One region of the Ralstonia sp. OTU4908 genome, then DNA from elsewhere that is predicted to be linked to it. Evidence: predicted binding sites of a transcription regulator. Region 1 holds the regulator's gene; the other holds the start of a gene.
What was found. The regulator FNR, encoded in region 1, switches genes on or off when oxygen is low (the NO sensors DNR and NnrR bind a similar motif). The targets are predictions, from matches to a motif close to TTGATNNNNATCAA.

Region 1 (4,931 bases):
AAGCAGATCGCCGCCGATCCGCAGGCCCATGAGATCGGCCAGCGCCTTTTCCTTAACAACTGTGCGCAGTGCCATGGCTCGGATGCCGGCGGCTCGAAGGGCTTTCCGAATCTGACCGACGGCGACTGGCTGTACGGCGGAGACCCCGAGACGATCCTGACCACCATCACCAAGGGGCGTCACGGCGTCATGCCGTCCCTGACGGCGGTCGTGGATGGCAATCAGGCAGTCAATGTGGCGAACTACGTGCGCTCGCTGTCGGGACTGTCGTATGACCCGATCAAGGCAGCGCGCGGCGAACCGACGTTCAAGTCGGTCTGTGCGGCTTGCCACATGGCAACCGGCAAGGGCAATCAGGCGCTGGGCGCGCCCAACCTGACCGACCGCGTCTGGCTATATGGCAGTTCGGAAGCGACCATCGTCGAGACCATCCTCAAGGGTCGTGACAACACGATGCCGGCACACGAGAACCTGCTCTCTCCGGAGAAGATTCGCATGCTGGCGGCCTATGTCTGGGGCCTGTCCAATAGCAACACGAGCCACGCGCAATGAGCGACAAAGAACCTGCCTGGCGCCCGATGACACCCGCCACCGCAGTGGCGGGTGTAGACGACGCGCCGACTGAGCAGATGCTCTATGAAGTCCGGCGCAAGATCTATCCGCGCGCCGTGACCGGTGCGTTTGCGCGTTGGCGCGTCTGGCTGGTGCTGGCGACGCAAGCCATCTTCTATGGCTTGCCGTGGTTACAGTGGAATGGTCGCCAAGCCGTGCTCTTTGATCTGGGCGCACGCAAGTTCTATCTGTTCGGCCTCGTACTTTGGCCGCAAGACGTGATTTATCTGACGGTACTGCTGGTGCTGTCGGCGTTGGGGCTGTTCCTGTTCACTGCGGTGGCGGGGCGGCTCTTTTGCGGTTATGCCTGTCCGCAGACGGTTTACACCGAAATCTTCATGTGGATCGAGCGGCATGTCGAAGGTGACCGCTTTGCCCGCATCCGCCTCGACGGTGAGCGTTGGAGCCTACGCAAATTCCGCCTCAAGGCTGCAAAGCACTCGGCCTGGATTCTCATTGCGCTATGGACGGGATTCACCTTCGTCGGCTTCTTCACGCCGATCCGCGATCTCGGCATGGAGACGTGGACGCTTTCCCTCGGGCCATGGCAAACGTTCTGGATGCTGTTCTACGCTTTTGCCACATGGGGCAACGCAGGCTTCATGCGCGAGCAGGTGTGTCGCTACATGTGCCCGTACGCGCGTTTCCAGAGCGTGATGGTCGACCCCGATACCTACGTCGTCACATACGACACGCAGCGCGGTGAACCGAGGGGCAGCCGCTCCCGCAATGCCGACTTCCAAGCGCAGGGCCTGGGCTCGTGCGTCGACTGCAGTATCTGTGTACAGGTGTGCCCGACCGGTATCGACATCCGCCAGGGGCTGCAATACGAATGCATTGGTTGCGGCGCCTGCATTGATGCCTGTGATCAGGTCATGGACAAGATGCGCTACCCGCGCGGTCTGATCCGCTATACGTCGGAACGCGCAATGCGCGATCGGCTCAGCCCGAAGGACGCCCGGCGACATCTGCTGCGCCCGCGCGTGCTGATCTATACCGGGATCATGCTTGTGCTCATCACCGGCTTCATCATGGCATTGGCCATGCGCCAGCCGCTCAAGGTTGATGTGATTCGTGATCGTGGTGCACTGGCGCGCGAAGTGGACGGGGGCAAGATCGAGAACGTTTACCGCCTGCAGTTGATGAACGCGTCCGAGCTCCCCATGCGCGTGACCATCACAGCAGAGGGCATGCCGGAACTGGATGTGCAGGGCGGTCGTGGCGAGTCGACCACACTGGAGCTGCCACCGGCGGCCAACCGACTGCTGCCAGTGCGCGTACGCCGGCCAGCCGATGATGCCGCCCCCGGCTCGCACAAAATCCGTTTCGTCATCCACGCAGACAGCGGTAGCGCCAGCCTCGTACTGCGCGAACCGTCTAGCTTCATCGTGCCGCGCTGATGCGGCATCCCCAACAGGAGGCAACGATGCACGCAACGCAATCTTCCGCGCAGGCCCGTCCGTGGTGGCGCGAGCCCTGGCCGTGGCTGCTCATGGCAGGGCCGTTTGTCGCCATGATCGGCTGCGGCGTCACCATCTGGCTGGCGATTTCGCATCCCGATGTCGCTATTCACGACAACGTCGTGCGCCACGGTTTGGTCGTTGAAAAGACGACCGTCACGCCGACACATGGTATTCACGCGGAGGCCCGATGAAGCGTCGACTGCTGATGTGGATTCTGTGGCCGGCATTTCTGTCGGCCGCGCTGGCTGAACTGGTGGTCTTTGCAGTGGTGGACCCCGCCGACCTGCGTTTCTTCGGCGAACAGATCACCGTGTCGGCCCAGGCGGTCTACACGGTATCGTTCTTTGTGTTCTGGTTGCTGTGCGGATTGTCGAGCGCGCTGACGCTGTACGTGTCGCCGGGCATCGGCAAACTGGAAGCGCATGAACACCCGCTCGTGTGAGCGGGCGCCATGGAAGGAGCTTCAAGCGGCTTGACCGCTCATGACCTGGCGCAGGCCGGCCAGGTCGATCAGTTTGACGTGGCGTTGGCGGATCTGGATGAGGCCCGCTTCGGCAAAGCGCGAGAACAGGCGGCTGACGGTTTCGAGCTTGAGACCCAGATAGCTGCCCAGCTCTTCGCGGCTCATGCGCAGCACAAACTCTGTTGACGAATATCCCCGCTGGGCCGAACGCTTCGAGAGGTTAAGCAGGAACGCTGCGAGACGCTCCTCCGCACGCATGGAACCCAGCGTGAGCAGCATCAGGTGATCCTGCGAAATTTCCTTGCTCATGATGCGCAGGAACTGATGCTGCAGCGAAGGCAGCCGGCGCGAAAGGTGTTGCAGCTCGTCGTAGCGCACCACGCAGACTTCGGTATCTTCGAGCGCGGTGGCATCCGACACATGGCGCATATCGCCAATGCCATCGAGCCCGACGATCTCACCCGGCAGGTGGAACCCCGTGATCTGGTGCCGACCGTCTTCCAGCGTCAGATGGGTTTTGAGCGTACCGAAACGAATGCCGTAAACCGCTTCGAGCGGCTCCCCCAGGGAATAGAGCGATTGCCCCTTCTTAATGCGGATGCGCTCGCTGACCAAATCGTCCATCTTGCGCACGTCGTCCGAGTTCATTCCCACCGGCAGGCAGATTTGCCCGAGTACACAGGTGGAGCAACGCGAGGCGTGGTCGGTGAGTGCGATTCGAGTGAGCACGGGCGGGGCGACTGAATTTCGGGAAAGTGAAATGAGTAATTCTTGTGATGCAGCTCAGCTTATTATAACGGCGACCTTCTTGTCCTCGGACATTTCCGATGCGGCAAAACGCGTCAATTACGCTTAGTTCGCAACAGCAAAACGAAAACCTTGGCCCATATCAAAAGAGCGTCAAAAAGATGAGTGCTGCAGCGCTTCTCAGCGTTTTTCTGATTGCATTGCTCGGCGGTGTGCATTGTCTGGCGATGTGCAGCGGGATCGCGCTCGCGGCCGAACGTGGAACTGTGGCGGTACGGGTCGTGTCGCGCCGCCGGCTATGGTTCGAGCAGGTCGTCATGCATGCCGGCCGGTTGACCACCTACGCGCTGCTTGGCGCAATCATGGGTGCGATGGGCGCGACCTTCTGGCGCCAGCAATGGCTGCCGATTCAACGCGGCTTGTTTGCCTTCGCCAGTGTATTGCTACTCGCCTATGGGACCATGCTGCTCGTGCGTTCCGCCGGAGATGCGTGGCGCAGTGTGTGGCTCGAGCGCTTGCTCGGCCGCGTCGCTGGCGGCCTGTCTCGGGGGGCTGCCACACTGGGCGGCACGCTGCAACGTCAGCCGCCGTTCCTACGCCGCTATATCACGGGTATGGCCTGGGGACTGGTGCCGTGCGGCATGGTCTACGGCGCATTGGCTATGGCGTTGCTGGCAGGCAACGCTGCCTCCGGGGCGGTGGTCATGCTCGCCTTTGGTGCGGGTACGCTGCCCAACCTGTTGATGATGTCTGGCTTCGCTGGGTGGCTGCGCGGCTTGTCGCGCCGCCGGTGGGCGCGTGGCGCGGCCGGCGTCGCCATCGCCGGGTTCGGCATATGGGGGCTGGTGCACGCGATCTGGCTGCCAGAGATGCTCAACGCACACGGATTCTGTCTGGTACTGTAGGCGTTTAAAGCACGCGTAAATTGCCATCCGACCTGGGATAGGAAGGCTAGATCATCTTCCCGGTTGCGGCGCCGCTGGAAATTGCCCTACAATCGCTAACAATTCGATTCGCCACCCGCGCAAATCAACAATCCCAAGCGCGGCGCCAAGCGATGCCCTCCAGCGGTAGTGTCACCCTGGACAGTCGATTCGGGTGGACTGCCATTCTTCTTGGTAGTCGTCCGGTGCAGTATCCGTCCACATGGCGGCGGAAGAAATTGCCCTTGTGGTGCCTGACCGGCACCGGATCAACTCGCTCCTCCGGCCCTTACTTTGCGGGCACAGCCACTGCGTTTCGGTGCAGGGTCCAATTGAATCGATTGGCCTTTGCGCTCCGGGCCCGGGCGGGCAACAGCAACCAGAAATGCCGCGTGCGTCGCGGCGGGACGACAAACCTCAAGCGTGACGGCAATTCGCCGCGCGCGAGCAATGACGAGCCGCTCAACCCGATGAATACCCAAGAGGCGAAGATCGTCCTCGAAACCGCGCTGATCTGCGCGCAGGACCCGTTGCGAGTCAATGACTTGCGCAAGCTATTCGACGAAGATGTTTCCGCAGACACCATCCGTGTGCTCCTCGAGGAGCTGCGCCAGGACTGGCTGAATCGCGGTGTCGAACTGGTTGCGCTGGCCTCCGGCTGGCGTCTGCAGAGCCGCCCCGAGATGCGTGTGTATCTCGACCGCCTGCATCCGGAAAAGCCGC
Region 2 (4,931 bases), on a different contig from region 1:
GGTGGCCCCGTGTGCGGTTGCACTGGCCAGCGCCATCAACATGGCAGCAATGTGCGAGGTCAGGCGGGACATGGTTGTGCGGATCCGCTCAATGTTCGGCCACGGCCTTGGCGGGCGCCGGCTGGGCACGCACCTTCTTGACGTCTTCTGCGCTCACGCGGCCGCCGGGGTTGTCCCAGCTGTTGAGCACGTAGGTCAGGATGTTGGCGACCTCGTCGTCATTGAGTTGTGTCATCGGCGGCATGACGGAGTCGTATTCCTGGCCATTGACCTTGATCTTGCCGTTCAGGCCATGCAGCACGATGTTCATCGCACGCTTGGGGTCAGCTGCCAGGAAATCCGACTTGGCAAGCGGCGGAAACACGCCCGGCAGCCCGGCGCCATTGCCCTGATGGCATACCGAACAGGTACCCGCAAACAGCGCGCGGCCGGCCTGCACCTGATCCTGCACCGTCAGCGTACCGCTCACCGACGCCTGGGTCGCCTTGGTGACGGCGCTCATGTTGGGCGCGGCACGATCGCCCAGGTACACCGAATCCAGTTCCTTGCCGGAATAGACCAGCTTGTTCTCCGCCCCATCGATCTTGAGGATGGCCATGGCGCCCTTGTTGAAGGCACGGAAGATCGAGTGGTCGACCAGCACATAGCTGCCAGGCACGCGCGCGGTGAACTTCACAACCGCCGCGCCACCCGCCGGGATCAACGTGGTCTGCACGTTCTTCTGCACGTTGGTGCCGCCCTCGTAGCGCACCTGATCGAAGATGGCGCCGATCACGTGGAAGCTGGAGACCAGGTTGGGCCCGCCGTTACCCACGAAGATGCGCACCGTTTCGCCCACCTTGGCGTGCAGCGCCTTGTCACCGGTGAGCGCGCCTTCCGCACCGTTGAACAGCACGTAGCTCGGGCGTTCGTCGATGGCCTTTTCCATGTCGAACGGCTGCAGGCCCTTCTCGCGGTACTTGCCGGCGGTGTAGAAATCGCCCTGCATGACGTAGTACTCGTGATCAACCTTGGGCAGGCCTTCGGGCGGTTCGACCAGGATCAGGCCGTACATGCCGTTGGCGATATGCATGCCCACGGGTGCGGTGGCGCAGTGGTAAACGTAAATGCCCTCGTTCAGCGCCTTGAAAGTGAACTGCGATTCATGGCCCGGGGCGGTAAAGCTCGATGCTGCGCCGCCACCCGGCCCGGTCACGCCGTGCAGGTCGATGTTGTGCGGCATCTTGCTGCTCGGGTGGTTCTTGAGGTGGAACTCCACCGTGTCGCCCTGCCGCACGCGGATGAAACTGCCAGGAACGGTGCCGCCGAACGTCCAGAAGGTGTAGCTGACCCCTTCCGAGATCTGCATTTCCTTCTCGACCACTTCCAGCTCCACGATGACCTTGGCTGGATAGGTCCGGTTGACCGGCGGCGGCACAAGCGGTGGACTCGTCAGGACGGCGTGGATCGGCTCCCCGCGTGGCGGCCCGAAGTCACCCGGTAACTTGGCGCTGGCGGCGCGGGCCGCAGTGCCTGCAAGCAGTGCGCCCAGCACCACAGAAATCAAGCCCGCGCGCATCAGGCTGCGGACGGTGTGAAGACGGCTCATTTTTTCCCCCGTGTATCGGTCTGGTGTCGTCCGCTCCACGTTAGGCCGCGGCGGCCATTAGGGCTTTGATACAGCGCAAACGAAAACCCGCCCCGACCGGCACATCCACCCCACCGCGTGGCACGCAAGCCCAGCCGTGGCCTGATTTGCGACTCAAGATACCCATAAAACAAGCATCTGACATACATCAATAACACCGGGGATTTCACTCACTAATATAGTTGCATCCTTAATGCATCTTTTTGATGCGACACCCACAGAGGGAATCCCCATGACACAGTCCGCCTCCACCATCCAGCTCGACCTCCGCGTGCTGGCGCCGCGCGAGCGCCATCCGCTGATCTTCTCCGCCTTTGGGGAACTCGGCATCGGGCAGAGCCTGGAGCTGATCAACGATCACGATCCGCGCCCCCTGCAGTCGCAGTTTCAAGTCGAGCGCCCGGGGCAGTTTTCCTGGGACTACCTTGAGCGCGGCCCAGGCACGTGGCGCGTTGCCATCACCAAGGTGGCGTCTGCCGCCAGTGCCGGCCACTGCTGCGGTGGTTGCGGTGGTGGCGCCTGAATTTCCGATTGCATCCTGCAAGGAACCTTGTCATGAAAACCAATCAAAGGCTGTGGCGGTGGCTCGGCCTGATCTTCATCCTGTCGTTCGGGGCATTGGGCTATCTGGGCCGGCAGATCTATCTGGCAGCGCCGCCGATTCCGCATGCCGTCGTCACCCCTGTGGGCGAGGTGCTCTTTACCGGTGAGCAGATCCAGCGCGGCCAGGAAGCCTGGCTGGCAGCCGGCGGCCAGCAGCTCGGCACCGTCTGGGGCCACGGCAGCTACGTTGCACCTGACTGGTCTGCCGATTGGCTGCACCGTGAAGCCACAGCGCTGCAAGCCATCCGCGCGCATCAGCAGTTCGATACCGATGCGCCGTTGACGACCGTGCAGCAAGCCGCCGTCGACGCCAGCGTGAAGGAGGAAATGCGCCGCAATACGTACGACGCAAATCACGACATCCTGACCGTGTCGCGTGAGCGCGCAGAGGCCATCCGCGGTGTGGCCCAGCACTTCGAGGCCCTGTTCGGCACCGATCCGTCGCTGGCAACGCTGCGCGATCAATACGCCATGGCCACCGGCGTGCTGCCGGAGGCGGCCGATCGTGAAGCCCTGGCGGCGTTCTTCTTCTGGACGTCGTGGGCCGCCGCTGCCGACCGCCCAGGCGAGACCGACATCTCGTATACGAGCAACTGGCCGCATGAACCGCTGGTGGGCAACACCATGACCGGTGGTGCCGCAGTGTGGTCGATGGTCAGCATCGTGCTGCTGCTGGGCGGTATTGCCGCCATGCTGTGGCTGCACGGCAGCAGCAAGCATGAAGAGGAGTCTGCGCCGCTGCCGGCCGATCCGTTCCTCAACGTGGTGGCCACGCCGTCGATGAAGGCCACGCGCAAGTACTTCTTTGCCGTGATCGGCCTGATGCTTGTGCAGATCGGCATGGGCGCCATCACCGCGCACTATGCGGTGGAAGGTGAATCGTTCTTCGGGATTCCGCTGGCGCAGGTGCTGCCTTACGTGATCAGCCGCACCGTGCACACGCAGCTTGGCGTGCTATGGATTGCCACGGCGTGGCTGGCCACGGGCCTGTACATTGCGCCGCTGCTGTCGGGGCGTGAACCGAAGTTCCAGAAGCTGGGCGTTGACCTGCTGTTCTGGGCGCTGATCTTTATCGTGGTGGGGTCCATCGCCACTGGCTGGCTCGGCACGCTGCAACATCGCGGTGCAGACTTCGGCTTCTGGGTCGGTAACCAGGGGCTGGAATACACCAGCATGGGCCGCGTGTGGCAAATCTTGCTGTTTGTCGGCCTGCTGTTCTGGGTCGTGCTGCTGGGCCGTGCCCTGTGGCCGGCACTGAAGACGCCGTCGGAATCGCGCGGCCTGATCGCCATGGTGTTCCTCTCGGCCACCTGCATCGGCGGGTTCTATTCGACTTCGCTGGTGTGGGGCCAACACACGCACTATTCGATGATCGAGTACTGGCGCTGGTGGCTCGTCCACCTGTGGGTCGAGGGCTTCTTTGAAGTGTTCGCCACCGCCGTCATCGCGCTCATCTTCACGCGCCTGGGCCTGATTCGCGCCAGCAGCGCCAACCGCGCCATCGTGGCCGAGACGATCGTGTTCCTGTTCGGCGGCATTCTGGGCACGCTGCATCACCTGTACTTCACGGGGACACCGACCTCGATCATCTCGGTGGGTGCAGTGTTCTCTGCGCTGGAAGTGGTGCCGCTTTCGCTGATCGGGCTCGAAGCGCTGCAGAACTATCGCCGCACGCAAGGCACACCGTGGCTCAATGCATACAAGTGGCCCGTGCTGTGCTTCGTGGCCGTGGGCTTCTGGAACACCGTCGGCGCCGGCCTGCTCGGCTTTGCCATCAACCCGCCCGCTTCGCTGTACTACGTGCAAGGTCTGAACATGACGGCCGCCCACGGGCACGCCGCGCTATTCGGGGTGTACGGCATGCTCGGTATCGGCTTGATGCTGTTCTGCCTGCGCGGCCTGTATGCGCGCAGCCTGCATGCCGATCGCCTGCTCAAGCCCGCGTTCTGGGGCCTGAACATCGGCTTGGCGATGATGGTATTCATGTCGCTGCTGCCGGCCGGCATCTATCAGGCCTGGGCGAGTGTCACCAAGGGCATGTGGTACGCCCGCTCGCCGGAAGTGGTGCACTCGAAAGTGATGGAAACGCTGGTCTGGCTGCGTGTGCCGGGTGACATCGTGTTCGCCATCGGTGCGCTTGTGCTGGCCTGGTATGCGCTGCGGCTGCTGCGCCGTCCGAAGGCCCAACAGATGGAGCCATTGCCGGCTTCGGCTCGCGCGACGCGTTAATTCCTCATCCAGCAGTCCTCCCAAAAACCCGCAGGGCCCGTGTCGATCTGACCGGGCCCTGCGGGTTTTCCTGTAATGCCCTCCGCCCCCCAACCTCCCTACAATGTCGAGTCATATAGATGAATAGTTGACCACTTTTGACACCCATGCCCGCCGATCTCCGCCTGCCCCGCTACCAGCAATTGCGCGACGATCTGGCCGCGCAGATCGCCCAACAGCACTGGCGCCCGGGCGACGCCATCCCGACCGAAGCCGAGCTTGCCAAGACGTACAACGTGGCGGTCGGCACCGTCCGCAAAGCCGTAGACGTACTGGTGGCCGAAGGGCTGCTCGAACGCTTCCAGGGCCGTGGCACCTTTGTGCGGCGTGCCAGCTTTGCCAGTTCCTTGTTTCGCTTCTTCCGCTTCCAGAGTGAAAGCGGCGAGCGGCGCATTCCTGAGAGCCGCATCCTCAAGCGGGACGTGCTGGATGC

Region 2: the regulator FNR is predicted to act here: its motif matches at 1,766-1,779, upstream of AAHM38_RS04665 (DUF2249 domain-containing protein).

The regions. Positions count from the first base shown of each region.
Region 1 covers NZ_JASATD010000002.1:9,119-14,049, reverse strand. Annotated here, with positions in the region: gene ccoP (cytochrome-c oxidase, cbb3-type subunit III) at 1-552, shown strand, start outside; gene ccoG (cytochrome c oxidase accessory protein CcoG) at 549-2,012, shown strand; gene AAHM38_RS01915 (FixH family protein) at 2,039-2,266, shown strand; gene AAHM38_RS01910 (hypothetical protein) at 2,263-2,517, shown strand; gene fnr (fumarate/nitrate reduction transcriptional regulator Fnr) at 2,539-3,267, opposite strand; gene AAHM38_RS01900 (sulfite exporter TauE/SafE family protein) at 3,447-4,190, shown strand; gene scpB (SMC-Scp complex subunit ScpB) at 4,679-4,931, shown strand, end outside.
Region 2 covers NZ_JASATD010000003.1:245,181-250,111, forward strand. Annotated here, with positions in the region: gene AAHM38_RS04655 (formylglycine-generating enzyme family protein) at 1-72, opposite strand, end outside; gene nirK (copper-containing nitrite reductase) at 89-1,588, opposite strand; gene AAHM38_RS04665 (DUF2249 domain-containing protein) at 1,860-2,150, shown strand; gene AAHM38_RS04670 (nitric-oxide reductase large subunit) at 2,183-4,459, shown strand; gene AAHM38_RS04675 (GntR family transcriptional regulator) at 4,606-4,931, shown strand, end outside.